One region of the Thermomonas sp. XSG genome, then DNA from elsewhere that is predicted to be linked to it. Evidence: predicted binding sites of a transcription regulator. Region 1 holds the regulator's gene; each other region holds the start of a gene.
What was found. The regulator HrcA, encoded in region 1, represses chaperone genes, less so after heat shock. The targets are predictions, from matches to a motif close to TTNGCACTCNNNNNNNNNGAGTGCNAA.

Region 1 (10,223 bases):
GGCTCGGGGGCCGGCTCGGCTGCCGCTACCTGCACCGGCATGCGCGCGTCGTCCTCAAGCGCCGCCTGCCCTGCCAGCAGCCTCGACAGCGCGTCGCGCAACGCATCCAGCGCAGCCTGCGTGGCTTCGCCTACACAACCGGCGCTGGCCAGGATCGCGCGCAGCCCATCATCCGGCTGCAACGCCGCCGACGCGGACGCTACTCCGGCCGCCGCCTCGTCGAACGCCGCCAGCAATTGCTCCACGGCGCGCAGTGCTTCCTCGTAGCGCGGCGCGCCGCGACCATCGCGCAACGCTACCTGGGTGAGATGGTGGCTGGCGTGCCGGGACAGGAAGTCGCCGATTACCGGTGGCAGCAACCTGTCAGCACGCAATCGATCCAGATCTTCGGCAGCGACCTTGCGCGCATGCTCCAGCCGCTCGCGGCCACGCTGCGCCTCGGCGGTGCGCTTTTCGGCCAGTTCGAACCGCTTGCGGTGCTGTGCCATGTAGGCACGCAGCTCCTGCTCCAGCGTCTCGAAAATCGCAACATCTTCGTTGAATTCGGCGACCAGGCGGTCGATCGTGTGATCGACGCGGGTCAGCAGCTCGCGCTCTTGGGGCGCCTCGCCGCGGTTGCCCTCGCAGGCCTCGGCGACGGTGTTCAGCAGCTTGCGCGCCGGATGTTCCTTCAACATGAACATGCGGCGATCCTTCACCGCGACCTTCACGTAGGGCACCAGCATCCGCCCGATCTTCTGGCGGATCTGGGTGTCGTATTGCGGGCCGTCGAGCAGCACGTCGAACAGCAGGGCGACCAGATCGACGGCATCGCCGTCCAGCCCGTCCAGATTGATGTTGTCGCCGCGGACGCCGAGCTTGCGCGCGCTTTGGGTCATCTGCTGGCGCAGCTGGCCGGCCAGCGACTGCTCGGCCTCGCCGGCGGGGGTGAAGCGCGCGCTGCCATCGTGCTGCATCAGCGACAGGATCGACATCAGGTCCTGGGTGGGCAGCACGGGTCCGGCCCCGGCCGGGCCGGCAGGCGCTGCCAGGCCCATCGCGGAGCGCCAGCCCTGCAGCATCCCGAGCATGTTGGCGAACTCGGCCTGCTCCGCGCCGCTGATTGGCATCGCCGCGGCGCCGCCGTCGAGGTTCGCAGGCGGGCCCTCGTGCCCGCCCGCGGCGGACGGAGCCTGCGCCGCGCCCGCCCCGGCCCGGGCCGCGCGTGGCGGTACCCGGCCGCTGGTCCGCAGCTCAGGCAAGATGCCAGCCGCCGCCATAAGCGTGTTGCAGCGCTCGTAGATGTCGCCCAGCGCGCTTGTCAGCTCGCGTTCGAAGAACTTGAAGACGACGATGCGCAGATCCGGCTCGAGGTCCAGCTTGCTCATCGCCTGGCCAAGCGCACTGGCAAGGAAAACCGGGCCAAGCGGATTTTCGAGCGGCGGCAGCTCGCCCTGTCCGGCGACCACGGAAAACCGCTTGCTCGCCACTTCGAACGCGGATGCGTGCGTGCGCAGGACCGCCGCGGCCAACTGTTCCACCGCCAACTGCTCTTCCAGGTCCTGGTCGGACAGGAGGCTGAGACCGGCGTCGTCGCCATCGCCCACCGCGCTTCCTGCGCGCAGCCCCCGGAACCGGTTCAGCACCGCCTGGCGGAACCGCTGGATGATTTCGCCGCGCGCACGCCGCATGTCGCGCAGGGCCATCAACCCCAGCGATTCCTCGCCGGACTGGCTGCGGTCGAACAGGTAATCATCGAGATCGGCCAGCGCACGGTCCAGTGCCGGCACCGCGCGATCGATCACGTGCTTCTGCAGCGCGTCGAGCAGCGGGCCGTTGGCGCGCGAAGGCATCGGGATCGGGGATTCCGCGGGGGAACGGAAATTCATGGCTCGGCCTGCCTGGAGTGGCCCAAGTCGGACATTATCCCAATTCAGGAACATGATGAGTGATCGCCGTCATGGATCGGGGGATCGCTGGCGCTCAGCCCGGCAACATCCGTCCAATGCCCGTCCGCGCCAGCTCCGCCACCGCGTCCTCCAGCTGCCCCGCCTGCGTGCCCGGGCTGAATCCAAGCCGGAAGTGCAGTTCACCGGCCGGGGTACGCGAGGAATGCAGCGACGCGATGTTGACCCCGTGACGCTCGAACACGTGCAGCAGGGCGCGCAGCGAACCCGGCCGGTCTTCCGGCAGATGGATGCCGAGGCTGCGGGCATCGGAGAGGTCCGCCAGCAGATAGCCAAGGCGCTCGTAGGTGTAATTGCCGGCGGCCAACGCCGCTTGCCCGAGGCCCTCGCGGTTGGCCTCCAGGAACTCCGTGCGGAACCCCGCGCGGGCGGCATCGTCTCCCTGCCCAACCAGCGTGGCGAGCCGCGACAGCTGCGCCGACAGCGCGCGCAGCGCTTCCGGCGCATGCGGATTGCCGAACTGGATGTCCTCGTAGATCGCGGGGTTCAGCGACAGGATGCGGGCGGCGACGGCGGCATCCATCTCGAACGATGCCGAGCGCAGCGAGAGCAGGCCGGCCAGACCGCCCACGTCCCCTGCATGCTCGCGCAGCACCCCTGCCTGGGCCAGGTGCGAGGCGTGCACCATCGCCTGCACCAGCGCCATCGCCCGGTCGTGGCGTTCCGGCGTGGCCCGCACGCATTCGGCTTCCAGCGCCGCCAGCAGCGCTTCCAGCCACGGCCGCCACGCCTGCAGCCGCGCTTCGCAGACCACCAGCACGCGTCCTTTCAGGGTGGGCGATTTCGGCGGCGCCGTCATCGGGTGCAGGCCGGCCACTTCCGCCTGCGAGCCCAACATCGCGGCAACAGGGGCGGCCTTGACCGAGGTGATGTCCAGCCACAGGCGGCCCGCCTCGCGGCCGGCAGAGCGCTGCGCGTAGCGCCCGATCAGCTCGGGCGTGTGCCGGATCGGCGCGGAAAACAGCAGTACATCGGCCTGCTCCAGCAGCGCCTCCTCGCTGGCGGAAGCCGGATCCGCGGGATCGTGGCCGATGACCGCCAGCCCCATGCGGGATTCGAAGAACGTGCGCAGCCAGCGCCCGTAGGCGCCGGCACTGCCGACGATGCCGATGCGTGGGCGCTGTGGGGGACCGGACAAGGAACGGACTCCGCGAAGGAGCCCGGATTCTACGCAAGCATGCGCCGGCGCAGGGCGTTGGTTGCCCGCGACACCATCGACCCTTGGTGCCGCCCGGCTTGCGCCATATGCCGGCGATCAGGACACCATGCGGTCCCAGAACCCCTTGACGCCATCGAGGAAGGTGCTGGATTTCGGCGAATGGCGGCGCGCCCCTTCGCCGACGAAGGTGGCTTCGAACTGCTCCAGCAGCTGGCGCTGCTCGGGGGTCAGGTTGACCGGCGTCTCCACCACCGCCCTGCAGTACAGGTCGCCCGGCTGACGGCTGCGCACCGACTTCACCCCGCGGTCGCGCAGCCGGAACACCTTGCCGGTCTGGGTTTCGGCCGGAATGCGAAGCTCCACTTCGCCGCCCAGCGTGGGCACCCGCACGATGTCGCCCAGCGCCGCTTGCGAAATGCGGATCGGCACCTCGCAGTGGAGGTCGTCGCCATCGCGCTCGAAGATTTCGTGCGGGCGCACCCGCACCTCGACGTACAGATCGCCCGGGGGCGCCCCTGCGGGGCCGGCTTCGCCCTCGCCCGCCAGGCGGATGCGGTCGCCGCTGTCCACGCCCGCCGGGACCTTCACCACCAGGGTCTTTTCCTGCTCGACCCGGCCATTGCCGTTGCAGAGCTTGCACGGGCTGGCGATGGTCTTGCCTGCGCCATCGCAGTGCGGGCACGGCGCCTGCATCATGAACGGGCCGCGCTGCATGCGGACCTGGCCGCGACCCTGGCAGGTGGCGCAGGTTTCCACCTTGCCGTCCTCCGAACCGCTGCCCTTGCAGGGCTCGCAGTTGGCCATGGTGGGGATGTGGATGGTCTTCTCGACCCCGGCGACCGCCTCCTCCAGGTCCAGCTCCATCATGTAGCCGACGTCGGCGCCGCGGCGCGGGCCCTGCTGGCGCGCCCCGCCACCGAAGATGTTGCCGAAGATGTCGCCGAAGATGTCGCCCATGTCGGCGCCGCCGAAACCGCCGAAGCCCGGGCCGGCGTTGCCGCCGCCCATGCCGTGCTCGAAGGCGGCGTGCCCGTGCTGGTCGTACAGGCGGCGCTTGCCGCCGTCGCTCAGCACCTCGTAGGCCTCCTTGCACTCCTTGAACGCGGCCTCGGCACTCTTGTCGCCGGGGTTGCGGTCGGGGTGGTGCTTCATCGCGCAGCGGCGGTAGGCCTTCTTCAGATCCTCCTCGCTGGCGTTGCGGGCCACGCCCAGGACTTCGTAGTAATCGCGCTTGCTCATCGGGCCAACCTGTTCCCTTCACGGCGACGGGCAGACCACCGGCCTGCCCGTCGCATTGCATGCCTGGCGATCAGGCCTTCTTGTCGTCGTCCTTGACCTCGGTGAACTCGGCGTCCACCACGTCGTCGCCCGGCTTGCCGGCATCGCCGGCCTCACCCTGCGGCTGGGCGGCGGCAGCGGCGAACAGCGCCTGGCTGGCTTCCTCCAGCGCCTTGGCCTTGGCCTCGATCTGGCCCTTGTCGTCGCCCTTCATCGCCGCTTCCAGCTCGGCGATGGCGCCTTCGGCGCGGCCGATGGCATCGCCCGGCAGCTTGTCCCCGTTGTCCTTGATGGTGCTGCGGGTGGCGTGGATCAGGGCATCGGCCTGGTTGCGCGCGGTGACCAGCTCGTGGAACTTCTTGTCCTCCTCGCGGTGGCTTTCGGCGTCCTGCACCATCCGCTGGATCTCGTCGTCCGACAGGCCCGAGCCGGCCTTGATCTCGACCTTCTGCTCCTTGCCGGTCTTCTTGTCCTTGGCGGTGACGTGGACGATGCCGTTGGCGTCGATGTCGAAGCTCACCTCCACCTGCGGCATGCCGCGCGGCGCCGCATCAATCCCGGTGAGGTCGAACTTGGCCAGTGACTTGTTGTAGCGGGCCTGCTCGCGTTCGCCCTGCAGCACGTGCACGGTCACGGCCGACTGGTTGTCCTCGGCGGTGCTGAACACCTGCGAGGCCTTGGTCGGGATGGTGGTGTTCTTCTCGATGATCTTGGTGAACACGCCGCCCAGGGTCTCGATGCCCAGCGACAGCGGGGTCACGTCGAGCAGCAGCACGTCCTTGACGTCGCCGGCCAGCACGCCGCCCTGCACCGCCGCACCGATGGCCACGGCTTCGTCCGGGTTGACGTCCTTGCGCGGCTCCTTGCCGAAGAACTCGGCCACCGCCGCCTGCACCTTCGGCATGCGGGTCTGGCCACCGACCAGGATCACCTCGCTGATGTCGCTGGCGCGCAGGCCGGCGTCGTTCAGGGCCACGCGGCAGGGCTCGATGGTGCGCTTGACCAGGTCATCGACCAGCGCTTCCAGCTTGGCCCGGGTCAGCTTGATGTTCAGGTGCTTCGGACCCGACGCATCGGCGGTCACGTACGGCAGGTTGACGTCGGTCTGCTGGTTGGAAGACAGCTCGATCTTGGCGCGCTCGGCGGCATCCTTCAGGCGCTGCAGGGCCAGCGGGTCCTTGCGCAGGTCCACGCCGTCGGACTTCTGGAACTCTTCCACCAGGTAGTCGATGACCCGGTTGTCGAAGTCCTCGCCGCCCAGGAAGGTGTCGCCGTTGGTGGCCAGCACCTCGAACTGCTTCTCGCCGTCGACGTTGGCGATCTCGATGATTGACACGTCGAAGGTGCCGCCGCCGAGGTCGTACACCGCGATCTTGCGGTCCTTGGTATCGCCCTTGTCGAGGCCGTAGGCCAGCGCGGCCGCGGTGGGCTCATTGATGATGCGCTTGACGTCCAGGCCCGCGATGCGGCCGGCGTCCTTGGTGGCCTGGCGCTGGCTGTCGTTGAAGTAGGCCGGCACAGTGATGACCGCCTCGGTGACCGTTTCGCCCAGGAAGGCTTCGGCGGTCTTCTTCATCTTCTCCAGCACCTTGGCGGAGACTTCCTGCGGGGCCAGCTTCTTGCCGTCCGCCAGCGCCACCCAGGCGTCGCCGTTGTCATGCTGGGTGATGGTGTACGGCACCACGCCGATGTCCTTCTGCACCTCGGCGTCGGTGAACTTGCGGCCGATCAGGCGCTTCACCGCGTAGAAGGTGTTCTTCGGGTTGGTGACTGCCTGGCGCTTGGCCGAGGCACCCACCAGCACTTCGCCGTCCTTGGTCCAGGCGACGATGGACGGGGTGGTGCGGTCGCCCTCGCTGTTCTCGATGACGCGGGCCTTGCCGCCTTCCATGATGGCGACGCAGGAGTTGGTGGTGCCCAGGTCGATGCCGATGATCTTGCCCATGACGATATCCTCTTGAATCCCGATGTCTGGTGGCGCCGCGCGCCGATGATTGCTATCTGGGGATGCCGCGCCGGCCTTCAAGAGCCGCGCGGCATCGTGCGTGCACGCCGTTTCAGTCCTGCTTGGCCACGATCACCAGCGCCGGGCGCAGCAGCCGGCCGTTGAGCAGGTAGCCCTTCTGGAACACGGTGATGACGTGGCCGGGGGCCACGCCCTCCGATTCGCCCTGGCTGATCGCCTGATGGTGCTCGGGGTTGAACGCCTGCCCGGCGGGATCCAGCACTTCCATGCCGTTGTCCGCGGCGACCTTCAGCAACTGCTTGTAGGTCAGCTCCAAGCCCTGGCGCAGCGCGCCCGCATCTTCGCCAGCTGCAGCCAGACCCGCATCGAGGCTGTCGAACACCGGCAGCAGGTCGGACAGCAGGCGCTCGTTGGCGAACCTGCGGGCGCTGTCGATGTCACGGGCCAGCCGCTTGCGCTGGTTCTCAAGATCGGCGCGCTCCAGCAGCGATTGCGCCCGGAGCTGCTCGACTTCGGCGCGCAGCGCCTCCAGCTCGTCCTGCTGCGCCATCTCGTCGGCGCCTTCGTTCACTTCCTGCGTCGGGTCGTTGCTCATGTCCACGGATCGATTGGCGGCGGGATGCCGCTTCCGACTCCGGCTATGGGGCCATCGCCGCCGCGATTCAAGGCACCGCGTTCAGGCGCCCCCGTCCAGCGCCGCCCCCAGCGCCGCTGCGGTGGCCTCCACCACCGGGATCACCCGCTCGTAGGCCATCCGGCTCGGGCCGATGACGCCCAGCACCCCCAGCACCTGGCCGTCGCGACCGTAAGGCGCGCTCACCAGCGACATCCCTTCCAGCGGCGCCAACCCGGTTTCCTCGCCGATAAACACACGCAGGCCGGGCGCCTTCGCGGTGCGCTCCAGCAGTTGCAGCAGCTCGCGCTTCTCGGCGAAGGCTTCGAACAGCCCGCGCAGGCGGTCCAGATCCCCCAGTTCCTGCAGGCCCAGCAGCCGGGTCTGCCCGGCCACCAGCATGTCGTCCTCGCGGGCAGGCGCGAATGCCTGCTCGGCAAGCTCGATGGAATTCGCCAGCAGCCGCTCCATCTCGCTGCGGGCATCACGCAACTCGCGCAGCAGCGCTGCCCGGATCAGCGCAAGCGACCGCCCGGCGAAATGGGCGTTGAGGTAATTCGCCGCCTGCTCGAGTTCGGAGGGCGAAAACGCCCGCCGCACCTGCACCACCCGGTTCTGCACCTCGCCATCGGCGAACACCAGGATCGCCAGCACCCGCTGCGGGTCCAGCGCGACGAAATCGATCTGCCGGAACGCGAAGCTCTCGCGCTTCGGCACGCTGACCATGCCGGCGAAGTGGGTCATCGCCGAGAGCAGTTCCGAGGTGCTGCCCAGCAGGGCCTGCGTGCCGGCGCCCGCCGGCAGGCCGCTGCGCAGGCGATCCACGTCCTGCGCCGCCAGCGGCTTGACCTGCAGCAGGGAATCCACGAACAGCCGATAACCCTGCGCGGTGGGCACGCGTCCGGCCGAGCTGTGCGGCGCGGCCAGTAGACCGGCATCCTCCAGCGAAGCCAGGATGTTGCGGATGGTGGCCGGGCTGACGTCCAGCCCTGAATGCTTGGCCAAGGTCTGCGAACCGACCGGCTCGCCATCGCGGATGTGCCGCGACACCAGCGTGCGCAGCAACTGCCGCGCACGCGGGTCGAGGGCGATATCCGGGGTCGGGCGGCGGGCCATGCGCAGGTTGTAAGCGCAGTCCGCCACGCATGCAACCGCTTCCGGGCAATCGCCCACGCAGGCACAATGCGCAGCCATGCTGACCCGCCTTTCGATCCGTGATTTTGCCGTCGTCGCCCATGCCGAACTGGACTTCGGCGCGGGCCTGACCGTCGTATCCGGCGAAACCGGCGCCGGCAAATCGCTGCTGGTGGATGCGCTGGGCTTCCTGTCCGGCGCCCGCGGCGATGCCGGGGCGGTGCGCCACGGCGCGCAGCGTGCGGAACTGTCCGCCGAGTTCGCGCTGGACGACTGCCCTGCCGCCACCTGCTGGCTCGCCGAAGCCGACCTGGACGACGACGGCGCCTGCCAGCTGCGGCGCACCCTGCGCGCCGACGGCGGCTCCAAGGCCTGGATCAACGGGCGCAGCGTCACCATCGCCCAGCTGTCGGAACTGGCCGCGCTGCTGGTGGAAATCCACGGCCAGCACGCCCAACAGGCGCTGCTGGTGCGCCCGCAGCAGACCCGCCTGCTCGACGACTTCGCCCGCCATCCGGACCTGCTGGCCGCCACCGGCGAATCGGCGCGGCGCTGGAAGGCATTGCAGCAGGAACGCGACGCCCTGCTCGCCCGCGGCGACGTTGCCGAGCGCCAGGGCTGGCTGCAGCACCAGCTGGACGAACTGCAGGCGCAGCCGCTGGAACCGGCGGTGCTGGCCGAACTCGACGCCAGCCATCGCCGCCAAGCCCACGCCGCCTCGCTGATCGCCGCCTGCGATGCGGCGCTGGACGCACTGGGTGGCGATGACGCGCTCACAGGCCGCCTGCAGCAGCTGCGCAATGGCCTGCAACGGGAAACCACGCACGAGCCGCGCCTGGTGGAAGTCGATGCGATGCTCGACTCCGCCGCCATCCAGCTCGACGAAGCACTGGCGCTGATGCAGCGCATCCGCGACGACCTGGACCTTGATCCGGACGCACTGGCCGAAATCGAGCGCCAGCTTGTCCGCGTGCAGGACCTGGCGCGCAAGCATCGGGTCACTCCCGACAAGCTGGCCGCGCATCGCGACGCGCTGGCCGCAGAACTGGAGTCGTTGGCGGATGCCGATGCGCGCCTGCAGCGGCTGGATCGCGACATTGCCGTCGCGCTGGCGGCGTGGCGCACTGCCGCCACCGCCCTCGCCGCCTCGCGCCGCAAGGCGGGCGACGCGCTCGGGGCCGCCATCACCGCACTGATAGGCGAGCTGGGTATGCAGGGTGGCCGCTTCGAAGTGGCGCTGGAAGCCAACGCCAGCGACAGCCCCGACCCGAACGGCGGCGAGCGTGCGGAATTCCTGGTCTCCGCCAACCCCGGCCAGCCGCCGCGTCCACTGCGCAAGGTCGCTTCCGGCGGCGAGCTCTCGCGTGTTTCGCTGGCCATCGAAGTGGCCACGCAGGGACAGGATGCGGCCGCGACGCTGGTGTTCGACGAAGTCGATGCCGGCATCGGCGGCGCGGTGGCCGCCGCGGTCGGCGCCAAGCTGCGCGCGCTGGGCGCATCGAAGCAGGTGCTGTGCGTGACCCACCAGCCGCAGGTCGCCGCCGCCGGCCACGCGCAGTACCGTGTCAGCAAGGCCGCGCAGGACGGCATCACCCAGTCCTCGGTGGCCGCGCTGGACGCCGCCGGGCGCGTGGACGAGATCGCCCGCATGGTCGGCGGCGCCGATGTCAGCAAGGAAGCCCGCGCCGCGGCGAAGAAGCTGCTGGACGGTCACTGAGCTCAACCCGCGCGCATTGGCCCTAGAATCGGGCCATGCTCAAGATCGACACCCACGCCCACTACCTGCCGCGCGACTGGCCGGACCTCGCCAGCAAGTACGGCGACAACCGCTTCCCGGTGATCCACCACGGCGACGACGGCCGCCACCGTATCTACAAGGACGGCAAGTTCTTCCGCGAGATATGGCCGAAGACCTGGGACCCGCAGATCCGCATCGACGACTACGCCGGCTTCGGCGTGCAGGTGCAGGTGCTGTCCACGGTGCCGGTGATGTTCAGCTACTGGGCCAGGGCGCACCAGGCGCTGGAGCTGCACCGCGCGCTCAACGACCACTTGGCGCAGACCTGCCGCGATTTCCCACGCCATTACGCGGGCATCGGCACGGTGCCGCTGCAGTCGCCGCAGCTC
Region 2 (10,223 bases), 1.3 Mb from region 1:
CAGGTGGCGACATCCCAACGCACGGTTTCGTGCTGGTGACCGCTGTACAGCGGCGGCACGTTGTCGCCCATCGCCTCGGAAAGCGCCGGCGAATGCTGCACGCTCACCAGCTTGCGGCCGTCATCGAGCAGCTTCACCGCCAACACGCCGCGACGTGGACCGTGCCCGTGTGGCGCGTGCGTACCGGCGATTTCCAGCCGGGCGCCGCCCTGCGGCTCCCGGTGCAGCCGCAGCAGCGCGATCAGGCCCTTGTCGGTGCCGGCGGCTATCAACCCGGACGCCTGGTCCCAGTCGAGCGCGGTGATCCCGCCGTCCGGCTGCAGGCGAAGGGGTGTGCCCACCAACATGCGTCGTGCATGGTCGTAGATGCGCAGCTCGTCGTAGCTGGCCAGCAGGTACAGCCCGCGCAGCGGCGTGGCGGACACCGCGCCCGGCAACCAGTCGGCGCCGCCGAAGGCATGCAGCAACTCGCCGGTGCGCGCGCTCCAGATTTTCGGCCCGTTCTCGCGCTCGACGATCTCACCCGCGTCGATGTTCCCGAACCCGGAACTGCTGATGACGATGCCGTCCTGCGGGCCGAACGCGATCCCCTGCACGCGCAGCGCATGCGCCTGCCGGGCGATGCGTGCATCCGGCCGGCGCACGTCCCACAGTTCCAACCTGCCGGATTCGCGGCCCACCGCCAGCAGCTTCATCTCGGGGGAATACGCGGCGACGCGGGCGTCGTCATCCAGCCCGCGGTTGGCGTCCACGAAGGACTGGGTGAAGTCCCGGCTCACGCCCGAACAGGCGGCCAGTGCAAACGAGAGCAGCAATCCACAGCAACGCAACATGGCTGGTGTCCCGGCAGATCCCGGATCGAACCGCTCCCGGGCCAGACCGCAGGCATAAAAAAGCCCGCTTCGACCGGAGTCTCTGCGGGCCTGCTCCCTCCCCCACGTCGGGACGCGGGCCGATCGTGAAGGATTCGTGAGGGTGTTTGCACGCTGCACTGCAAAAAAGGACCCATCGGTTCACGAATATCCCATCAATCGGGACGCGGCGAACGGCCCAGATCCTTGAGGATTTCACGCGCGGCGTTGCGCCCCGGCAGGCCGGTCACGCCACCACCGGGATGGGTGCCGGAGCCGCACAGGTAGAGATTTTCGAACGCACCGCGGTAATTGCCCTGTCCCAGCAGCGGGCGCGCGCTGAACATCTGGTCGAGGCCAAGCGCACCGTGGAAGATGTCGCCGCCGACCAGGCCGATGCGCCGCTCCAGGTCGAGCGGGCTCAGCGCCTCATAGCCCAGCACGCTGCGGGCGAAGTTCGGTGCGTAGTCGTTGACGGTGTCGATCATCAGCTTCGCCACCGTGTCGCGGTGCGCGTCCCAGCCGCCGTCCTCGTCGGCGATGGCCGGGTTCACCTGCTGGCAGAACAGGCTGGCCACGTGCTGGCCGGCCGGCGCCAGGGTGTCATCCAGGGTCGAGGAAATCACCACCTCGACGACAGGCTTGCGCGCCCAGCCGGGGTTGTAAGCGCGCGACTTGGCATCGAAATACGCCTGCTCGAAATACTGCAGCGACGGTCCGATCAGGATGCCGCTCTGGTGGTGCGGCTGCAGCCGGGTGCCCGGCATCGCGGTGAAGTCCGGCAGCTCGGACAGCGCCACGTTCATGCGGAAGGTGCCGGAACCGCAGCGGTAGCGGCGGATGCGCTGGGCGGTGTCATCGTCGAGCTGGCCGGGTTCGACCAGCTTGGTGTACAGCAGCTTCGGATTGAGGTTGCTGGCGATGGTCGCGGCGCGCAGCTCACGGCCGTCCGCCAATGCGACGCCGACCGCCTTGCCACCTTCCACCAGCAGCTGCGCCACCTCGGCATCGGTTTCGATGGCCACGCCGCGCGCCTCGCACTCCCTGCGCATGGCCTGGGTGATCGCGCCCATCCCGCCGATGGCGTGGCCCCAAGCACCCGCCTTGCCGTTCACCTCGCCGAACACGTGATGCAGCAGCACGTAGGCGCTGCCCGGCGTGTACGGACTGGCGAAATTGCCGACCACCGAATCCCAGCCCAGCGCGGCCTTCAGCGGCTCGCCCTCGAACCAGTCGTCCAGCAGCTCGCCGGCCGACTTGGTGAACAGGTCGAGCAGGTCGCGGCGGCCGCGCATGTCCAGCGATTTCAGCTGCCTGCCCACCGCCATCGAGTTCAGCCAGTCGGCCAGCACGAAGCGGTCGCTCACGTTCGGCGGCGTACGCCGCATCAGCTCGCGCAACACCACCACGATGCGGTCGAGCATCGCGTAGTACTCGGGCAGCCGCTGCGCATCGCGCACCGACCACTTCGCCACCTCGGCGTTCGTGTGCTCGCCGCCGAGGCGGAAGCTGCGCCCGTCCGGCAGCGGCAGGAAGTTGGCGTAGGGCCGCTCGACCACGCGCAGCCCGTGCTCGGCCAGCCGCAGGTCGCGGATCACCGCCGGGTTCAGCAGGCTGACCGTGTAGCTGGCCACGGAGTTGCGGAAACCGGGATGGAACTCCTCGGTGACCGCCGCGCCGCCAACCAGCTGGCGGCGCTCCAGCACCCGCACCTTCAGGCCTGCGCCGGCGAGATAGGCGGCGCAGACCAGCCCGTTGTGGCCGCCGCCGATGATGAGGACCTCGTCGTGTTGCTGGATTGGCATGCGCATCGTCGCTGACGGGAAGAAACCCGATCATCCACGGGGTGCTAGAAAAACGAAAGGCCCGCCGAAGCGGGCCTTCCGGTGTCACGTTGTCGCGGTAGCGCGGATCAGAAATCCATGCCGCCCATGCCGCCCATGCCGCCGCCCGGCATCGCCGGCTCGTCCTTCTTCGGCAGCTCGGCCACCATGGCTTCGGTGGTGATCATCAGGCCGGCGATGGAGGCCGCGTTCTGCAGCGCGGTGCGGGTGACCTTGGTCGGGTCCAGGATGCCGAACTCGATCATGTCGCCGAACTCGCCGTTGGCGGCGTTGTAGCCGAACGCGCCCTTGCCTTCGGCGACGCGGTTAAGCACCACGCTCGGCTCGTCGCCGGCATTGGTGACGATCTCGCGCAGCGGGGCTTCCATCGCGCGCAGGGCGATCTGGATGCCGTGGTTCTGGTCTTCGTTGGCACCCTTCAGGTCCTTGATCGCGGCCTTGGCACGGATCAGGGCGACGCCGCCGCCCGGGACGATGCCTTCCTCGACCGCAGCGCGGGTGGCGTGCAGGGCGTCTTCGACGCGCGCCTTCTTTTCCTTCATCTCGACTTCGGTGGCGGCACCGACCTTGATGACGGCCACGCCGCCGGCCAGCTTGGCCACGCGCTCCTGCAGCTTCTCGCGATCGTAGTCCGAGGAGGTCTCCTCGATCTGCGCCTTGATCTGCTTGATGCGCGCCTCGATGCCTGCGCCTTCGCCGGCGCCGTCGATGATGGTGGTGTTCTCCTTCGAGACCTGCACCTTCTTGGCGCGGCCGAGGTCCTTGATCGTGGCCTTCTCCAGCGACAGGCCCACTTCCTCGGAGATCACGGTGCCGCCGGTCAGGATGGCCATGTCTTCCAGCATCGCCTTGCGGCGGTCACCGAAGCCCGGCGCCTTGACCGCGCAGACCTTGACGATGCCGCGGATGGTATTGACCACCAGCGTCGCCAGCGCCTCGCCTTCGACCTCTTCCGCCACGATCAGCAGCGGCTTGCCGGCCTTGGCCACGCCTTCCAGCACCGGCAGCAGGTCGCGCACGTTGGCGATCTTCTTGTCGTGCAGCAGGATGAACGGGTCGTCCAGCTCGGCCTGCATCGACTGCTGGTTGTTGACGAAGTACGGGCTCAGGTAGCCGCGGTCGAACTGCATGCCCTCGACCACGTCCAGCTCGTTCTCCAGGCCCGAGCCGTCTTCGACGGTGATCACGCCTTCCTTGCCGACCTTGTCCATCGCCTGCGCGATCAGGTCGCCGATGTTGGCGTCGCTGTTCGCGGAGATCGTGCCGACCTGGGCGATTTCCTTGTTGGTCGAGGACGGCTTGCTGATGGTCTTCAGCTCGGCCACGGCGGCGGTCACGGCCTTGTCGATGCCGCGCTTCAGGTCCATCGGGTTCATGCCGGCGGCGACCGCCTTCATGCCCTCGCGGATGAACGCCTGCGCCAGCACGGTGGCGGTGGTGGTGCCGTCACCGGCGTTGTCGGAGGTCTTGGACGCGACTTCCTTGACCATCTGCGCGCCCATGTTCTCGAACGCGTCGGACAGTTCGATTTCCTTGGCGACGGAGACGCCGTCCTTGGTGATGGTGGGCGCGCCGAAGCTCTTCTGCAGCACGACGTTGCGGCCCTTCGGGCCCAGCGTGGCCTTGACGGCATTGGCGAGCACGTTCACGCCGCGCACCATGCGCACGCGGGCGTCTTCGCCGAAACGGATATCCTTGGCAGCCATTGCGATTACCTCAGTAAGTATTCAGTGGGATGAGGGTGGGAAGCGACGCGCGATCAGCCGAGGATCGCGAACAGATCGTCTTCCTTGACCACCAGCAGCTCGGCACCGTCCAGCTTCACTTCCGTGCCGCTGTACTTGCCGAACAGCACCTTGTCGCCCACCTTCACCTGCGGCGCGCGGACCTGACCGTTGTCCAGCACCTTGCCGGTGCCCACGGCGATCACTTCGCCCTTGATCGGCTTCTCGGTGGCGCTGTCGGGGATGACGATGCCGCCCGCGGACAGCTTCTCTTCTTCCATGCGCTTGATGACCACGCGGTCGTACAGCGGCTTGATGCTGGACATGTGCAACCTCTGCAAATGATTGATTGAACGGGGAAAACCCGGAAATTTTAGCAGTCGGACGTGACAACTGCCAACGCCAGGGACAAAAACATCCCGGGGCCGGGATGGCAGGGAGATGGGGCGCCGCGGGCGGCTTTCAAGGGGGGCCATGCCAGATCGCCCGGCGGGCTACCCTGTCGGCATGGACGTCCTGCTCTGCCTGTGCACTTGCCCCGACCCCGCCACCGCCGGTCGCATCGCCGAGGCCCTGGTGGAGGAACGGCTGGCCGCCTGCGTGAACCTCCTGCCCGGCCTGCAGTCGGTGTACCGCTGGCAGGGGCAGGTCCAGCGCGACGCCGAAGTACTGCTGCTGGTCAAGACCACCCGGCAACGCTACCCGGCGCTGCAGGCGCGGCTGCCGCAGCTGCATCCGTATGAACTGCCGGAGTTGCTGGCGGTCGAATCCGTCGCCGGCCTGCCCGCGTACCTGCAATGGGTGGTCGAATCGACCCGTCCAGTAGAATGACCCGATGATCGGATTGACCCTCCGCCTGCGCCGCTGGCTGGCCGCGCAGGCCCTGCTCGCGGGCCTGCTCGCCGCCTCCCCGGCCATCGCCGCCGACTTCGAGCTGCCGCCGGTGGATGAGGTGTTCGTGCTGTCGGCGCAAGCCACCGCGCGCGACCGCATCGAGGTGCGCTGGAAGATCGCCGACGGCTATTACCTGTACCGGCATCGCACCTCGGTGAAGGTGGGCGCCGGATTGGCGGAGCCGCGCTTGGCCCTGCCGGATGGCAGGAAGCACCACGACGAGTTCTTCGGCGACGTCGAGACCTACCGGACGCAGCTGGTGGGGGTGGTGACCGGCGTCCCGGCCGCGACAGCCACCGGCGTGGCGCTGACGGTGAAGTACCAGGGCTGCGCCGATGCCGGCGTCTGCTATCCGCCGCAGACCCGCACGCTGAGCGTGACGCTGCCGCAGGCCGAGGCGGATGGCGGCTTCCTGCCGGGCCGAAAGGCCGGCGGCGGGTTGTTCGGCCTCGGCAACCGCGGCGCCGCGGGGGACGCCGCGCCGCTGCCCGCTGCACAGGCCTTCGGCAGTGACCTGATCGCGCTGGACGGCAACACCCTGCTGCTGCGGCTGACCCCCGCGCGGGGCTACTACCTGTACCGCGACAAGCTGTCGGTAAAGCTGGAAGGCGCCGCCGGCCTGTCGGTGCAGCTGCCGGCGGCGGCGAAGCTGCCGGCGGCCACGCCCTACCGCGACGAGCACTTCGGCGACGTGGCGGTGTATTTCGACCAGGTCGAGATCGCCCTGCCGGTGGCGCGCACCACCGCCCTCGCCGCCAGCGGCACTCTGGTGCTTGGCCTGCAGGGCTGCCAGGACAACGGCATCTGCTATCCGCCGATGACCCGGCGGCTGGCGTTCTCGCTGCCCGCGGGGAAGCCGGCAGCCGTCCCCGATAACACTGTGTCCGGCAACAGCGGCCCTGCCGCACCGTTGCCTGCGCAGGGAACGACGCCGGCCGACACGCCGCTTCCGGCTGCGGACACGGCAAATTCTGCCGCAGCCACCACGGCTGCCATGGAAGCCGCCAGCGGTGCCACCGCCGCCGGAGGCACATCCCAGCCCGCGCGCGAAACCCCGCCGCAGCGCCGGACCCCCGGCCTGCTGGCGGCGCTGCTGCTGGCGCTGGGCGGCGGCCTGATCCTCAACCTGATGCCCTGCGTACTGCCGGTGCTGTCGCTGAAGGCGCTGTCGCTGGCGCAGAGCGGCGCCGGCCGCGGCGAGGCGCGCCGGCACGCGCTGGCCTATACCGCGGGCGTGCTAGCCTCGATGCTGGCGCTGGGCGCGCTGGTGCTGGCGCTGCGCCATGCCGGGCTGGCGCTGGGCTGGGGCTTCCAGCTGCAGCAGCCGCTGGTGCTGGCCGGGCTGGCACTGGTGATGTTCGCACTGGGGCTGTCGCTGTCCGGGCTGTGGCAGGCCAATGTCGGGCTGGGCCAGCGCACCGGGGCGCTACTGCGGGGCGACGGCATCCGCGCCGACTTCTTCACCGGCGTGCTGGCGGTCGTGCTGGCCACCCCCTGCACCGCACCGTTCATGGGCGCGGCGCTGGCCTATGCCTTCACCGGCCCGACCGCCGGCGCGCTGCTGGTGTTCCTGATGCTGGGGCTGGGGCTGGCGCTGCCGTTCCTGCTGATCGGCTTCGTGCCGGCCTTCGCCCGTCTGCTGCCGAAGCCGGGCGCGTGGATGGAGACCCTCAAGCAGCTGTTGGCCTTCCCGCTGTACGCCACCGCGGCTTGGCTGGTGTGGGTGCTGGCCAAACTGCGCGGGGCCGACGCGACCGGGCTGTGGCTGGCCGCGGCCATCCTGTTGGCGCTGGCCGCGTGGGCATGGATGCGCGCGCGCAGTGGCGGGCCGCGCGGCTGGCAGGCGCTGGCCTTGCTGGCGCTGCTGGCGGTCGGCTGGCCGCTGGCGAAACTGCACGCCTTGCCGCGGCCGCAATCGACCGCCGCCACCGCGCCAGCCGGCATCGCCAGCGTGGCCTGGTCGGAACAGGCGCTGGCCGACCTGCGCGCGCAGGGCCGACCGGTGTTCGTCAACATGACCGCCGACTGGTGCGTGACCTGCAAGGCCAACGAGAAGACCGTGTTCGCCCGCGAACGCTTCCGCGGCGCACTCGAAGCCGCCAACGCCGTCTACATGGTCGGCGACTACACCGACGTCGACCCGGCCATCACCGCCTACCTGCAGCGCCACCGCGCAGTCGGCGTGCCCCTCTACGTGGTGTATCCGCGCGGGGGGGGCGATGGCCGCATCCTGCCCACCCTGCTGACCCCCGGCATGGCGGAAGACGCGCTGCGCGAGGCCGCGCGCTGATGCCGTCCAACCGCGCGGTGCTGGTGGTGGCGCTGCTGGCGGCGATCGCAGGCGCCGGCGCCAGCCTGCTGTTCGAACCCACCATCGCCTACCGGCTGGCCGGCACCGAGGTCGGGCAACAGGTCCTCGACGCCTCGCTGAAGGCACGTGCGCCGGCGGCGCCGGCGGGAGTCACCATCGCGGAAAAGGGCGGCATCGTGCCGGCCATGACCCTGCCGGATCCCGATGGCAAACAGGTCGCCATTCCCGCCGCTTGGGCCGGGCGTACCACCCTGGTCAACCTGTGGGCGACGTGGTGCGCGCCTTGCCTGAAGGAAATGCCGGACCTGCAGGCATTCGCCGACGCGCAGGGCGCCACCGGCGTGCAGGTGGTCGGCATCGCCCTGGACGATGCCGCCGCGGTGGCGGCGTTCCTGCGCCAGCACGGCATCACCTATCCGGTGCTGGTGGATGCCGCCGGCCCCGCCGACGCCGGCGTGCGACTGGGCAATCCGGCTGGCGTGCTGCCCTATTCGGTGCTGGTGTTGGCCGACGGGCGCCTGTTGAAGACCCGGATCGGGCCATTCACGGACGCCGCCGACATCGCCGCGTGGACGGGCGCGGCATCCACGCGTTGACTACGGGTTCCGTGGCAATGTGTCCGCGGAGCCCGTCGTCCGCCGCCAAGAACACGGCGCTTGCGGCGAAGCGGCTCGCTACCATTTAGAGCCGCCGCTCCAACATCCGATTAAAACCCCGTTATCCGGCAAAAGTTCGCCGAACTGGACAGCATCCACCTTTCGCGGGACACTGCGCGCCTGTTTTCCGGGGCACCCGACCCAATCGATGGCAACCCTGCTGCTCCTGCACGGCCCCAACCTCAACCTACTCGGCAGCCGCGAGCCGGAGGTGTACGGTCACACCACGCTGGCCGACATCGATGCCGACCTGGCGGCGCGCGCGCAGGCGGCCGGACATGTGCTGCACAGCTTCCAGTCCAATGCCGAGCATGCGCTGGTGGACCGGGTGCAGGCCGCCCGCCTGGATGGCACCGCCTTCATCCTGATCAACCCCGCCGCCTTCACCCACACCTCGGTCGCGCTGCGCGACGCGCTGGCCGCGGTGGCCATCCCCTTCATCGAGATCCATCTCTCCAACCCGCACGCCCGCGAGCCGTTCCGCCAGCACAGCTATTTCAGCGACAAGGCGGTGGGCGTGATCTGCGGCTTCGGCGCGGACTCGTACCGCTACGCCCTGGACGCCGCGCTGCAGCGGCTGGCCCGCTGAGCCCGGCGACACCGTCTTTCCCCATTCCATCCCCGGCGCGGCGCCATCAACGCCGCCGGACCCAAGCAAGAGGACCCGTCATGGATCTGCGCAAGATCAAGAAACTCATCGACCTGCTGGAAGAGTCGAACCTCGCCGAAATCGAGATCAAGGAAGGCGAGGAGTCCGTGCGCCTGGCGCGCGTGCCGAAGGGCACCCAGATGGCCGCCCCGGCGCCGATGGTGCAGCACGTCGCCGCACCCGTGGCGGCGATGCCGATGCATTCGCCGGTGCAGGCCGCCACCGGCGGCAGCCCCAAGCCCGCCGACCCGGAACTGCCGGCCGGCCACGTGATGCGCGCGCCGATGGTGGGCACGTTCTACGCCAGTCCGGCCCCGGACAAGCCGGCCTTCGTGTCGATCGGCCAGGCGGTCAAGGCCGGCGACACCCTCGGCATCATCGAGGCGATGAAAATGTTCAACCCGATCGAGGCCGAGGTCTCCGGCACCGTGCTGGCGATCAAGTGCGAGAGCGGCCAGCCGGTGGAATTCGACCAGCCGCTGTTCGTGATCGGATAAGCGACCATGCTCGAAAAAGTCGTCATCGCCAACCGCGGCGAAATCGCGCTGCGCATCCTGCGCGCCTGCCACGCGCTGGGCATCCGCACGGTCGCGGTGCACTCCACCGTCGACCGCAATCTCAAGCACGTGGCCATGGCGGATGAGTCCGTGTGCATCGGCCCGGCGCCGTCGGCGGAGAGCTATCTCAACATGCCGGCGATCATCGCCGCGGCCGAGGTCACCGACGCGCAGGCCATCCATCCCGGCTACGGCTTCCTGTCCGAGAACGCCGACTTCGCCGAGCGGGTGGAGCAGTCCGGCTTCATCTTCATCGGTCCGAAGGCCGACACCATCCGCCTGATGGGCGACAAGGTGGAGGCGATCCGCGCGATGAAGGCCGCGGGCGTGCCCTGCGTGCCCGGCAGCGGCGGCCCGCTGGGCGACGATCCGGCCACCAACGTCAAGATCGCGGCGGAGATCGGCTATCCGGTGATCGTCAAGGCGGCCGGCGGCGGCGGCGGTCGCGGGATGCGCGTGGTCCATACCGAAGCCGCGCTGGTCAACGCCATCGCCACCACCAAGCAGGAAGCCAAGGCCGCGTTCGGCAACGACATGGTCTACATGGAGAAGTTCCTGGAGAACCCGCGCCACGTGGAAATCCAGGTGCTCGCCGATGGCCAGGGCAGCGCCATCCACCTGGGCGAACGCGACTGCTCGATGCAGCGCCGCCACCAGAAGGTGGTGGAGGAAGCGCCGGCGCCCGGCATCACCCCGGAGCAGCGCGCGGAGATCGGCAAGGTCTGCGTGGAAGCCTG
Region 3 (10,223 bases), 1.5 Mb from region 1:
GTGAATTTCGAATATGGCGATTTTTTGTCCAGCTGAACGAAAGCATGCTGGAACGGCGCTTGCGCAGTTGTGGATGGGCCCCATGCACAGACTTATCCACAGCCGATGTGGATAAGCATTCTTTCCCTGCAATAACAGCAACTTGCATGGAAGAGGTAAGGGCGGAATCAGGTATGCGGCGCAAGCTGAACGGTGCGCGGCGGGGCTAGACTTGCATCGATGACTGCTCCCGCGATCCTGCGCGTGGCCCTGCCGGTGCCGCTGCCGCGCCTGTTCGACTACCTGCCGCCGCCGGGCCTCGAGGCCTCGGCGGTAGCGGTGGGCGCGCGCCTGCGGGTGCCGTTCGGCCAGCGCGAGGTCTGTGGACTGGTCGTCGGGCATGGGCTGGCGGAGCCGGGCGTCGAGCTGCGCGCCGCGCTGGCGGCGCCGGACGGGGCGCCGTTGCTGCAGGGCGAACTGCTGGCCTCGCTGCGATGGCTGGCGGCCTACCTGCATGCGCCGCTGGGAGAAGTGCTTGCCGCCGCGCTGCCGGCCGCGCTGCGGCGCGGCGAGCCGCTGCCGGACATCACCCGCCATGGCTGGGTATTGAACGAAGCGGGGCGCACCGCGCTGGCGGCAATGCGCGCGGGCAAACCGAAGGCGTTGGCCGGTCTGCTGGTGGACGTGCGCGACGAGGATTGGCTGGATGCCACATCGCCAGGCTGGCGCACACCCCTGCGCGCGCTGCGCGAGCGCGGGCTGGTCGAGCGGGTAGCCGAAACGGGGTCAGGTTCACTACCTCGTGGAAGTGGACCTGACCCCGTTCCTTCCGCTTTCTCTCCCAATACCGAGCAGCAGGTCGCCATCGACGCGATCCGCAGTGCCGAAGGCTTCGCGCCCTTCCTGCTGGACGGCGTCACCGGCAGTGGCAAGACCGAGGTCTACCTGCAGGCGATCGCCGACTGCCTGGCGCGCGGCAGGCAGGCGCTGGTCCTGGTGCCGGAGATCGGCCTGACCCCGCAGGCGCTGGCGCGCTTCCGTGCGCGTCTGGGCGTGCCGGTGCATGCGCTGCATTCCGGTCTCACCGACAGCGAACGGGCCGCGACCTGGCTGGCCGCCGCCAGCGGGCAGGCGCAGGTGATCGTGGGCACGCGCTCGGCCGTGTTCGTACCGCTGCCGGAGGCCGGCCTGATCGTCGTCGACGAGGAACACGACGGCAGCTACAAGCAGTTCGACGGCATCCGCTACCACGCCCGCGATTTCGCCATCGTGCGCGCCCGCGCGCTGGCCGTGCCGGTGGTGCTGGGTAGCGCCACGCCGTCGCTGGAGACGCTGCACAACGCGCAGTCCGGCCGCTACGCGCTGCTTCGGCTGCGCCGGCGGGCGGGCGACGCGCGGCCGCCGCAGGTTCGGGTGCTGGACGTGCGCAAGCGCCCGCTGCACGCCGGCCTGTCCGAGGAATCATTGGCGGCGATCCGCGCTGCGCTGGATGCGGGCGGGCAGGTGCTGGTGTTCCGCAACCGCCGGGGCTATGCGCCGGTGCTGCTCTGCCACGACTGCGGCTGGAGCGCGCACTGCCCGCGCTGCAGCACGCCGGAACGGCCCACCGCGATGACTGTGCACGCCCACGGCAAGCGCCTGCAGTGCCACCACTGCGGCCACCGCCGGCCGTCGCCGCCGGCCTGTCCGGATTGCGCCAGCCTGGCGCTGCAGCCGCAGGGCAACGGCACCGAACGGATCGAGGCCGAACTGCAGGCGCGTTTCGACGCGGTGCCGGTGATCCGCATCGATCGCGGCAGCACCGGCCAGCGCGACGGCCTGCAGAAACATCTCGATGCGCTGGGCAACCGGCCGGGCATCCTGATCGGCACGCAGATGCTGGCCAAGGGCCACGACCTGGGCAATCTGGTGCTGGTGGTGGTGGTGGGGATCGACGAGGGCCTGTTCTCCGCCGATTTCCGCAGCGGCGAGAAGCTCGCGCAGCTGCTGATCCAGGTAGCCGGTCGCGCCGGTCGCGCCGACCGTCCGGGCACCGTGCTGTTGCAGACCCATCACCCGGAGCATCCATTGCTGCAGACGCTGGTGGGCGGCGGCTACCACGCCTTCGCCGATGGCGAACTGGCGCTGCGCGAGGCCGCCGGATTCCCGCCATTCGCCCATCTCGCCCTGCTGCGCGCCGAGGCCAAGCGGGCGGAGCTGCCGCTGCAGTTCCTGCAGCTGGCGAAGACGCTGCTGGATAGCAGCGCAATCGAAGTGCACGGTCCGCTGCCCGCTCCCATGCCGCGCCGCGCCGGCTTCGTGCGTTCGCAGCTGCTGCTGGCCGCGCCGGCACGCGCCGCCCTGCATGCGGCGCTGGACGTGGCGGTGCCCGCGCTGTACGCCGCGCCGGACGCGCGGCGGGTGCGCTGGTCGCTGGACGTGGATCCGCTGGACCTGTACTGATCCTTCGCGGTCGCAGTCCTACAATGCGCAGCCCCATGCCGCGCCAGGCCGTCCGTGAAGTCCCAGCTCGAACAGCTCCGCACCCATTCCGCCGTGGTCGCCGACACCGGCGACATCGAAGCCATCGCCCGCTTCATGCCGATGGATGCCACCACCAATCCGTCGCTGCTGCTGAAGGCCGCGGCGCTGCCGGCCTATGCCCCGCATCTGGCGGCCAGCGCGGCGGCGGCCAGCGGTGACGACCCGCTTGGTGACGCCTGCGACAGGCTGGCGGTGGCGATCGGCAGCGAGATCGTCAAGCTGATTCCCGGGCGGGTGTCCACCGAAGTGGATGCGCGCCTGAGCTTCGATACCGAGGCCACCGTGGCACGCGCGCGCCGGCTGGTGCGGCTGTATGCCGATGCCGGGATCGGCAGCGACCGTCTGTTGATCAAGATCGCCGCCACGTGGGAAGGCATCCGCGCCGCCGAACGGCTGGAGCGCGAAGGCATCCACTGCAACCTGACCCTGCTGTTCTCGTTCGCGCAGGCGGTGGCCTGCGCCGAGGCCGGCGTCTACCTGGTCTCCCCCTTCGTCGGCCGCATCCTCGACTGGCACCTGGCCAACGGCATGGCGCCGCCCGCCACGCCGCAGGACGACCCCGGCGTGCAGTCGGTCACGCGCATCTGGCAGCACTACAAGCAGCACGGCTATGACACCGTGGTCATGGGGGCCAGCTTCCGCAACACCGGCCAGGTGCTGGCGCTGGCCGGCTGTGACCGGCTGACCATCTCCCCGGAACTGCTTGCCGAACTGGAGCGCTCGGACGCCCCGGTGACGCGCGCGCTGGATGAGACCGTCCAGCGCCTCGCACCGCCCGCGGCGCTGGACGAGGCCGGCTTCCGCGCCCGCCACGCCGAGGACGCGATGGCGCGCGAGAAGCTGGAGGAAGGCATCCGCAAGTTCGCCGCCGACCAGCAGCAGCTGGAAGCCCTGCTGGCGGCGAAGCTTGGCTGATGCCGCGGTAATGGCGGGCTGGCCGCGCGTGGTGATCGTCGGTGGCGTTTCCCCGGCCTGACGGCATGGTGGTTCCGGCTGCCAGCGCAGCTGTGCTTCCTGATCGGGTTCCGCAACCGGCCGGTGGGGCTGCTCGACTGCTGGTAGGCGTGTTGGAGCCGCCAGCCCCTGGCGCCGATCATCCCCGGTGAGGCCCGCGAGGGGTCGCCGCCGGGGTAAGGTGGCGGCATGTCCACCCTCCTGCTTGTTTTCGACCTGATCGGCACCTTCGTGTTCGCGCTCAGCGGCGGCACCGTGGCGGTGCGTCAGCGGCTGGACCTCTTCGGCGTGCTGGTGCTGTCCTGCGCGGCCGCGGTGTCGGGCGGGATCGTCCGCGATGTCCTGATCGACGCGCATCCGCCGGCCGCGCTGGCCGACTGGCGCTATCTGGTTACGGCGATACTGGCCGGGCTGGTCACGTTCCGCTGGTCCGCTGCGATCGAGCGCCTGCGCAACCCGGTGCAGCTGTTCGACGCCGCGGGACTGGCGCTGTTCGCGGTGCTGGGCACCGGCAAGGCGCTGGCTTTCGGGATGTCGCCGTTCGCCGCGACCCTGCTGGGAATGACGACCGGGATCGGCGGCGGCATCGTCCGCGACCTGCTGGTGGCGCGGGTGCCGGTGGTGCTGCAGGCCGAACTGTACGCGGTGGCGGCATTGGTCGGCGGTGGCGTGGTGGCGCTGGCGGCGGTCCTGCAACTGCCGCAGCAGCCGGCGATGGCGGTCGGTGCGCTTGCCTGTTTCGGGCTGCGCTGGATGGCCCTGCGCCATGGCTGGCAGCTGCCGGTCGCGCGGCCGCGCGAGGACGGCTGAACCCGGCGTCAGGCGCGGTCGCTGCGGCAGGCGTAGCAACCGCGGCGGGCGTTGTGGACGTGCAGGCAGGCGATCCGCGGATCCTGGAAGAAGCGTTCGATCGCGGTCTCCAGCTGCGTCCCCTCGAGCACGTCCGCATCGTGCATCCAGCCATCGGCGTCGTAGCCGCGCACCGACAGCAGGCGTTCGCGTTGCTGCGGCGGGATCGCGTTGCGCACCCGGGCCGTGGCCCGCGCCCCCTCGCGCACGAAGATTGGGCCGCCGCTGCGGTAGGGTGTCGCGGCCGGCTGGTGCTGCCAGTGCAGGAGGAGCAGTGACTCGCCCGGGGCGGCGTCCTCCAAGGTGATCCGGCATGGAAATCCGGGCCTCGCATCGGCACGGATGCGGACGGCGCCGTGTGCGCGCAGCGCGGCATCGCCCAGTCCGAACAGGGGTTCGAAGGGCGCCAGCGGCAGGCCTGAAACGATGTATTCCATGGGTGCCTCGCAGTTCGGGCCGGCCACGATCGCGCCGGACGCCCGTCGTGGCCTCCCGGTTCTTGCGTGGCCGCCGCAAACGCAAACGGCCCGGATCGCTCCGGGCCGTCTTGGTATCGCGTGATGGCGTTGCTTAGGCCGCGAACAGCGCCTTCATCTTCTTCAGCGCATTGGCTTCGATCTGGCGGATGCGCTCGGCGGAGACGCCGTATTCGTCGGCCAATTCCTGCAGCGTGACCTTGCTGTCGGCGTCCAGCCAGCGGCGCCGGATGATGTCGCGCGAGCGGGCGTCGAGCCGGGCCATGCCTTCGCGCAGCACCTCCAGCTGGTCGGCTTCGCTGTCGGCGGATTCATAGGCGGCGGCCGGGTCGGCGTCGTGGGCGACCAGATAGCTGACCGGCGCCGGCGGGGCGTGGTCGTCGTCGGCGTCGTCGGGCGCGTCGAAACCGATGTCGCGGCCGGACAGGCGCGACTCCATCTCCATCACTTCACGCTCGGAGACGTTCAGGTCCTTGGCCACCAGCCGCACTTCCTCCGCATTGAGCCAGCCCAAGCGGGTCTTGCTCTTGCGCAGGTTGAAGAACAGCTTGCGCTGCGCCTTGGTGGTGGCCACCTTCACGATGCGCCAGTTCTTGATGATGAACTCGTGCATCTCGGCGCGGATCCAGTGCACCGCGAAGCTGACCAAGCGCACGCCCACCGAGGGGTCGAAGCGCTTGACCGCCTTCATCAGGCCGATATTGCCTTCCTGGATCAGGTCGCCCAGCTGCAGCCCGTAGCCGCTGTAGCCGCGGGCCACGTGCACAACGAAGCGCAGGTGCGACAGGATCAGCTCCTGCGCCGCGGCGATGTCGTTGTCCTCGCGCAGGCGATGGGCCAGCCGCTGCTCGTCCTCCACCGACAGCACCGGGATCTGGTGCACGCCGCTGATGTAGGCCTCCAGCGAGCCCATGGCGCTGGGGATCGGCAGGTTGTTGGCGACAAGCGCGTTGGTGGTCATGCTGGCTTCCCTCATGCGGCCGATTCTAGCAGTCGCCATTTATGACTGCTGCCCACGCCAGTAGTTCACAGTCGTTTCACCCATGGAACAACGGCAGCGGGTTTCCGTTCAGGAAACCACGGCGTATCCAGACGAGCTGGGGGCGTTGCATAGGGTCTGCAAGCCCGGTGCGCGCTTGACAGCGTGAAGGCCTCCACCGATCCTGCGCCCATTCCGAGGGGAGCCCCGTACGGGGCTGAGAAAGCGTCGAGCTGACCCTTGCACCTGATCCGGGTCATGCCGGCGTAGGAACGGAAAACCACATGCAGCGCGCGCCGCGCTGCGTGCCGTTGCAGCGTCAACTCCCGGATCTCCCGCGTTTCACGAGGAGGAGATCCATGCAGCCGTCCGATACCCGCCCGGGCACCGTCACCACCGGCCCGATCCGCGGCTCTCGCAAGGTCTACCTGTCGCCGCCCGGCCACCCCGGCCTGCGCGTGCCGCTGCGCGAAATCGCGCTGGACGACCCGCAGACGCCCCGCCTGCACCTGTACGACACCTCCGGCCCCTACACCGAAGACGGCGTCGCCATCGACCTGGCCGCCGGGCTGCCGCCAGTGCGTGAAGATTGGCTGGCCGCGCGCGGCTTCGAGGCCATCGAAGGGCGCAGGGTGCGTCCCGAGGACAACGGGTTTGCCAGCGGCGAGCGGCTGGTGGCGCCCTGTCCGGCGGCGCGCACGCTGCGCCGCGGCGCTGACGGGCAGCCGGTGACCCAGCTGGAGTTCGCGCGCGCCGGCATCGTCACCGAGGAAATGGTCTATGCCGCCCATCGCGAAAACCTGGGCCGCATCGCCGCCAGCGACGAGGAGGAGCGCCGCCTGGCCGAAGGCGAATCCTTTGGCGCGGCGCTGCCAGCGTTGGTGACGCCGGAATTCGTGCGCGAAGAGATCGCCCGCGGCCGCGCCATCCTGCCGGCCAACATCAACCATCCCGAGCTCGAGCCGATGGTGATCGGCCGCAACTTCCTGGTGAAGGTCAACGCCAACATCGGCAACTCGGCACTGTCCTCCGGCGTGGCCGAGGAGGTGGAGAAGCTGGTGTGGTCGATCCGCTGGGGCGCGGACACGGTCATGGACCTGTCCACCGGCCGCAACATCCACAACCTGCGCAGCTGGATCCTGCGCAACGCGCCGGTGCCGATCGGCACGGTGCCGCTGTACCAGGCGCTGGAAAAGGTCGGCGGCGACCCGGCCAAGCTGGATTGGGAGGTGTTCAAGGACACCCTGATCGAACAGGCCGAGCAGGGCGTGGATTACTTCACCATCCATGCCGGGGTGCGGCTGGCGCATGTGCCGCTGACCTCGAAGCGGGTCACCGGGATCGTCTCCCGCGGCGGATCGATCCTGGCGCGCTGGTGCCTGCGCTATCACCGCGAGAATTTCCTCTACGAACGCTTCGACGAGATCTGCGACATCCTGCGCCGTTACGACGTCGCCTTCTCACTGGGCGACGGGCTGCGCCCCGGCAGCATTGCTGACGCCAATGACGCCGCCCAGTTCGCCGAACTCGATACCCTCGGCGAGCTGACCAAAGTGGCCTGGGACAAGGGCTGCCAAGTGATGGTGGAAGGCCCCGGCCACGTGCCGATGCACAGGATCCGCGACAACATGACGCGCCAGCTGGAGGTCTGCAGCGACGCGCCGTTCTACACCCTGGGCCCGCTGACCACCGATGCCGCGCCCGGCCACGACCACCTGACCTCGGCGATCGGCGCGGCGATGATCGGCTGGTTCGGCACCGCGATGCTCTGCTACGTCACCCCCAAGGAGCACCTGGGCCTGCCCGACCGCGACGACGTCAAGACCGGCGTGATCAGCTACAAGGTTGCCGCCCACGCCGCCGACCTGGCCAAGGGCCATCCGGCCGCGCAGGCGCATGACGACGCGCTGTCGCGGGCGCGCTTCGCATTCCGCTGGGAAGACCAATTCAACCTCTCGCTGGATCCCGACACCGCGCGCGCCTACCACGACGCCACCCTGCCCAAGGACGCGCACAAGAGCGCGCATTTCTGCTCGATGTGCGGGCCCAAGTTCTGCTCGATGCAACTCAGCCACGAGCTGCGCGACGCGGCTGATGCCGGGATGCAGGCGAAGTCGGCGGAGTTCGTCGCCGCCGGTGGCGAGCTGTACGTGGACGCCGCGCCGTGAGCGCGCGCGTCACCGTGCTGGGCGCCGGCGTGGCCGGCCTGGCGGCCGCATTGGAGTTGGCCCGGGCGGGTGCCGAGGTGGAGGTGCTGGAAGTCGGCATGCAGCCCGGCGGCGAGGCTGCCAGCCGCTTTGCCGGCGGCATGCTGGCGCCGTGGTGCGAATGCGTCAGCGCTGAACCGCTGGTGGCCGAACTGGGCCGGCAGGCGCTGGACTGGTGGCCGCGGCAGTACCCCGGCACCGTCCGCAACGGCACGCTGGTATTGGCCGCTGCGCGCGATGCCGGCGAGCTGGAAGCCTTTGCCCAGCGCAGCGACAACTACCGCCGGCTGGACGCCGACGGCGTGGCCGCACTCGAGCCGGAACTGGCCGGGCGGTTCCGCCAGGGCCTGTTCTTCGCCGACGAAGCGCACCTGGATCCGCGCGCGGCGCTGGCGGCACTGGTGGCGCGGTTGCAGCCACTCGGCGTTGCCATCCACTACGGCGTGGACGCGAGCAAGGTGCCAGGCGATGGCCGGACCGTGCTCGACTGCCGCGGCTACGCCGCCCGCGACCGCCTGCCGGAACTGCGCGGCGTGCGCGGCGAGATGCTGCTGCTGCACAGCGACGATGTGCAGTTCGCGCGACCGATCCGCCTGCTGCATCCGCGCGGCATGCACTACCTGGTGCCGCGCGGCGGTGGCGATTACATGCTGGGCGGCAGCATGCTGGAAAGCGATGATGCCGGCGCGACCAGCGCGCGTTCGGTGATGGAGCTGCTCAACGCCGCTTACGCGCTGCACCCGGCGCTGGCCGAAGCGCGCATCCTCGAACTGGGCCACGGCCTGCGCCCGGCCTTCCCCGACAACCTGCCGCGGCTTGAGCAGCGCGACGGTCGCTGGCATCTGAACGGGCTGTTCCGCCACGGCTACCTGTTGGCACCAGCGCTGGCGCAACAGGCCGCGGTGCGCCTGTTGGAGGCGGCGTGATCCAGCTGCAGGTCAACGGCGAAACCCGCCCCATCGAAGCCGCCACGCTGGCGCAGGCGCTGCTCGAGCTGGGCTATCACGAAGCGCATGTGGCCACCGCCCTCAACGGCGTGTTCGTGGCCGCCGGTCAGCGCGCCGCGCAGCGGTTGTGCGAAGGCGACGCGCTGGAAATCCTCGCCCCGATGCAGGGAGGTTGAGATGCAGGTGTACGACATCGAACTGGGCTCGCGTCTGTGGCTGGGCAGCGCACGCTATCCCTCGCCGGCGATCCTGTCCAAGGCAGTGCGCGGCGCGGACTGCGACGTGGTGACGGTGTCGCTGCGCCGCGAAAACGCCCGGGCAGGCGCCGGCCAGGCGTTCTGGTCGCTGATCGGCGACCTCGGCGTGCGGGTGCTGCCCAATACCGCCGGCTGCCATTCGGTGAATGAGGCCGTCACCACCGCGCAGATGGCGCGCGAGCTGTTCGGCACGCGTTGGATCAAGCTGGAAGTGCTGGGTGAAGGCGAGCTGCTGCAGCCGGACGTGTTCGGGCTGGTGGAGGCCGCGCGGATCCTCTGCGACGACGGCTTCGATGTGTTTCCGTACACCACCGCCGACCTCGGCGTGGCCGACCGCCTGCTCGAGGCGGGCTGCCGCGTGCTGATGCCGTGGGGCGCGCCGATCGGCAGCGGTCGCGGGCTGTCCGATCCGTTCGCGCTGCGCGCGCTGCGTGCGCGCTTCCCCGACGTGCCGATGGTGGTGGACGCCGGCCTCGGCCTGCCCTCGCACGCAGCGGCGGCGATGGAGCTGGGTTTCGACGCAGTGCTGGCCAACACCGCGGTGGCGCTGGCCGCCGACCCGGTGCGGATGGCACGCGCATTTGCCGATGCGGTGCGCGCCGGCCACGCCGCGCATGCCGCGGGGCCGATGCCGGTGCGCGACTTTGCCGAGCCGTCCACGCCCGTCATCGGCCAGGCCTGGCGCGCATGAGCCGGCTCGATCCGTTCTACCCGGTAGTCGACGGCGCCGCATGGGTGCAGCGTCTGCTGCCGCTGGGGACGAAGCTGGTGCAGCTGCGGATCAAGGACGCCACGCAGGCGCAACTGCAAACGGAGATCCATGCCGCGCTGGCCGCCTGCCGCGCACACGCCGCGCAGCTGGTAGTCAACGACCACTGGCAGCTGGCGCTGGAGGCCGGCGCGGACTTCGTCCACCTCGGCCAGGAAGACCTCGATGAGGCCGACCTGCCGGTGCTGCGTCGGCGCGACATCCGCGTTGGCCTCAGCACCCATGACGATGCCGAACTGGAACGTGCGTTGTCGCTGGCGCCGGACTACATCGCGCTGGGCCC

Region 2: a site for HrcA is predicted at 4,793-4,819, ahead of groES (co-chaperone GroES). Genes of this name have one in related genera too.
Region 3: a site for HrcA is predicted at 5,768-5,794, ahead of rpoH (RNA polymerase sigma factor RpoH). Genes of this name have one in related genera too.

What each region holds. Positions count from the first base shown of each region.
Region 1 is NZ_CP061497.1:199,450-209,672, forward strand. Features, by position in the region: gene ICG51_RS00920 (DUF1631 family protein) at 1-1,868, opposite strand, end outside; gene ICG51_RS00925 (prephenate dehydrogenase) at 1,963-3,084, opposite strand; gene dnaJ (molecular chaperone DnaJ) at 3,202-4,344, opposite strand; gene dnaK (molecular chaperone DnaK) at 4,415-6,328, opposite strand; gene grpE (nucleotide exchange factor GrpE) at 6,441-6,944, opposite strand; gene hrcA (heat-inducible transcriptional repressor HrcA) at 7,026-8,078, opposite strand; gene recN (DNA repair protein RecN) at 8,155-9,813, shown strand; gene ICG51_RS00955 (amidohydrolase family protein) at 9,849-10,223, shown strand, end outside.
Region 2 is NZ_CP061497.1:1,906,382-1,916,604, reverse strand. Features, by position in the region: gene ICG51_RS09050 (hypothetical protein) at 1-779, opposite strand, end outside; gene ICG51_RS09045 (NAD(P)/FAD-dependent oxidoreductase) at 1,028-2,656, opposite strand; gene groL (chaperonin GroEL) at 2,764-4,401, opposite strand; gene groES (co-chaperone GroES) at 4,455-4,745, opposite strand; gene cutA (divalent-cation tolerance protein CutA) at 4,894-5,250, shown strand; gene ICG51_RS09025 (protein-disulfide reductase DsbD) at 5,255-7,603, shown strand; gene ICG51_RS09020 (TlpA disulfide reductase family protein) at 7,603-8,220, shown strand; gene aroQ (type II 3-dehydroquinate dehydratase) at 8,429-8,869, shown strand; gene accB (acetyl-CoA carboxylase biotin carboxyl carrier protein) at 8,950-9,426, shown strand; gene accC (acetyl-CoA carboxylase biotin carboxylase subunit) at 9,433-10,223, shown strand, end outside.
Region 3 is NZ_CP061497.1:1,718,351-1,728,573, forward strand. Features, by position in the region: gene ICG51_RS08040 (primosomal protein N') at 220-2,421, shown strand; gene tal (transaldolase) at 2,476-3,417, shown strand; gene ICG51_RS08050 (trimeric intracellular cation channel family protein) at 3,646-4,266, shown strand; gene ICG51_RS08055 (DUF1203 domain-containing protein) at 4,275-4,742, opposite strand; gene rpoH (RNA polymerase sigma factor RpoH) at 4,876-5,742, opposite strand; TPP riboswitch at 5,949-6,050, shown strand; gene thiC (phosphomethylpyrimidine synthase ThiC) at 6,120-7,928, shown strand; gene ICG51_RS08070 (FAD-dependent oxidoreductase) at 7,925-8,893, shown strand; gene thiS (sulfur carrier protein ThiS) at 8,890-9,090, shown strand; gene ICG51_RS08080 (thiazole synthase) at 9,092-9,862, shown strand; gene ICG51_RS08085 (thiamine phosphate synthase) at 9,859-10,223, shown strand, end outside.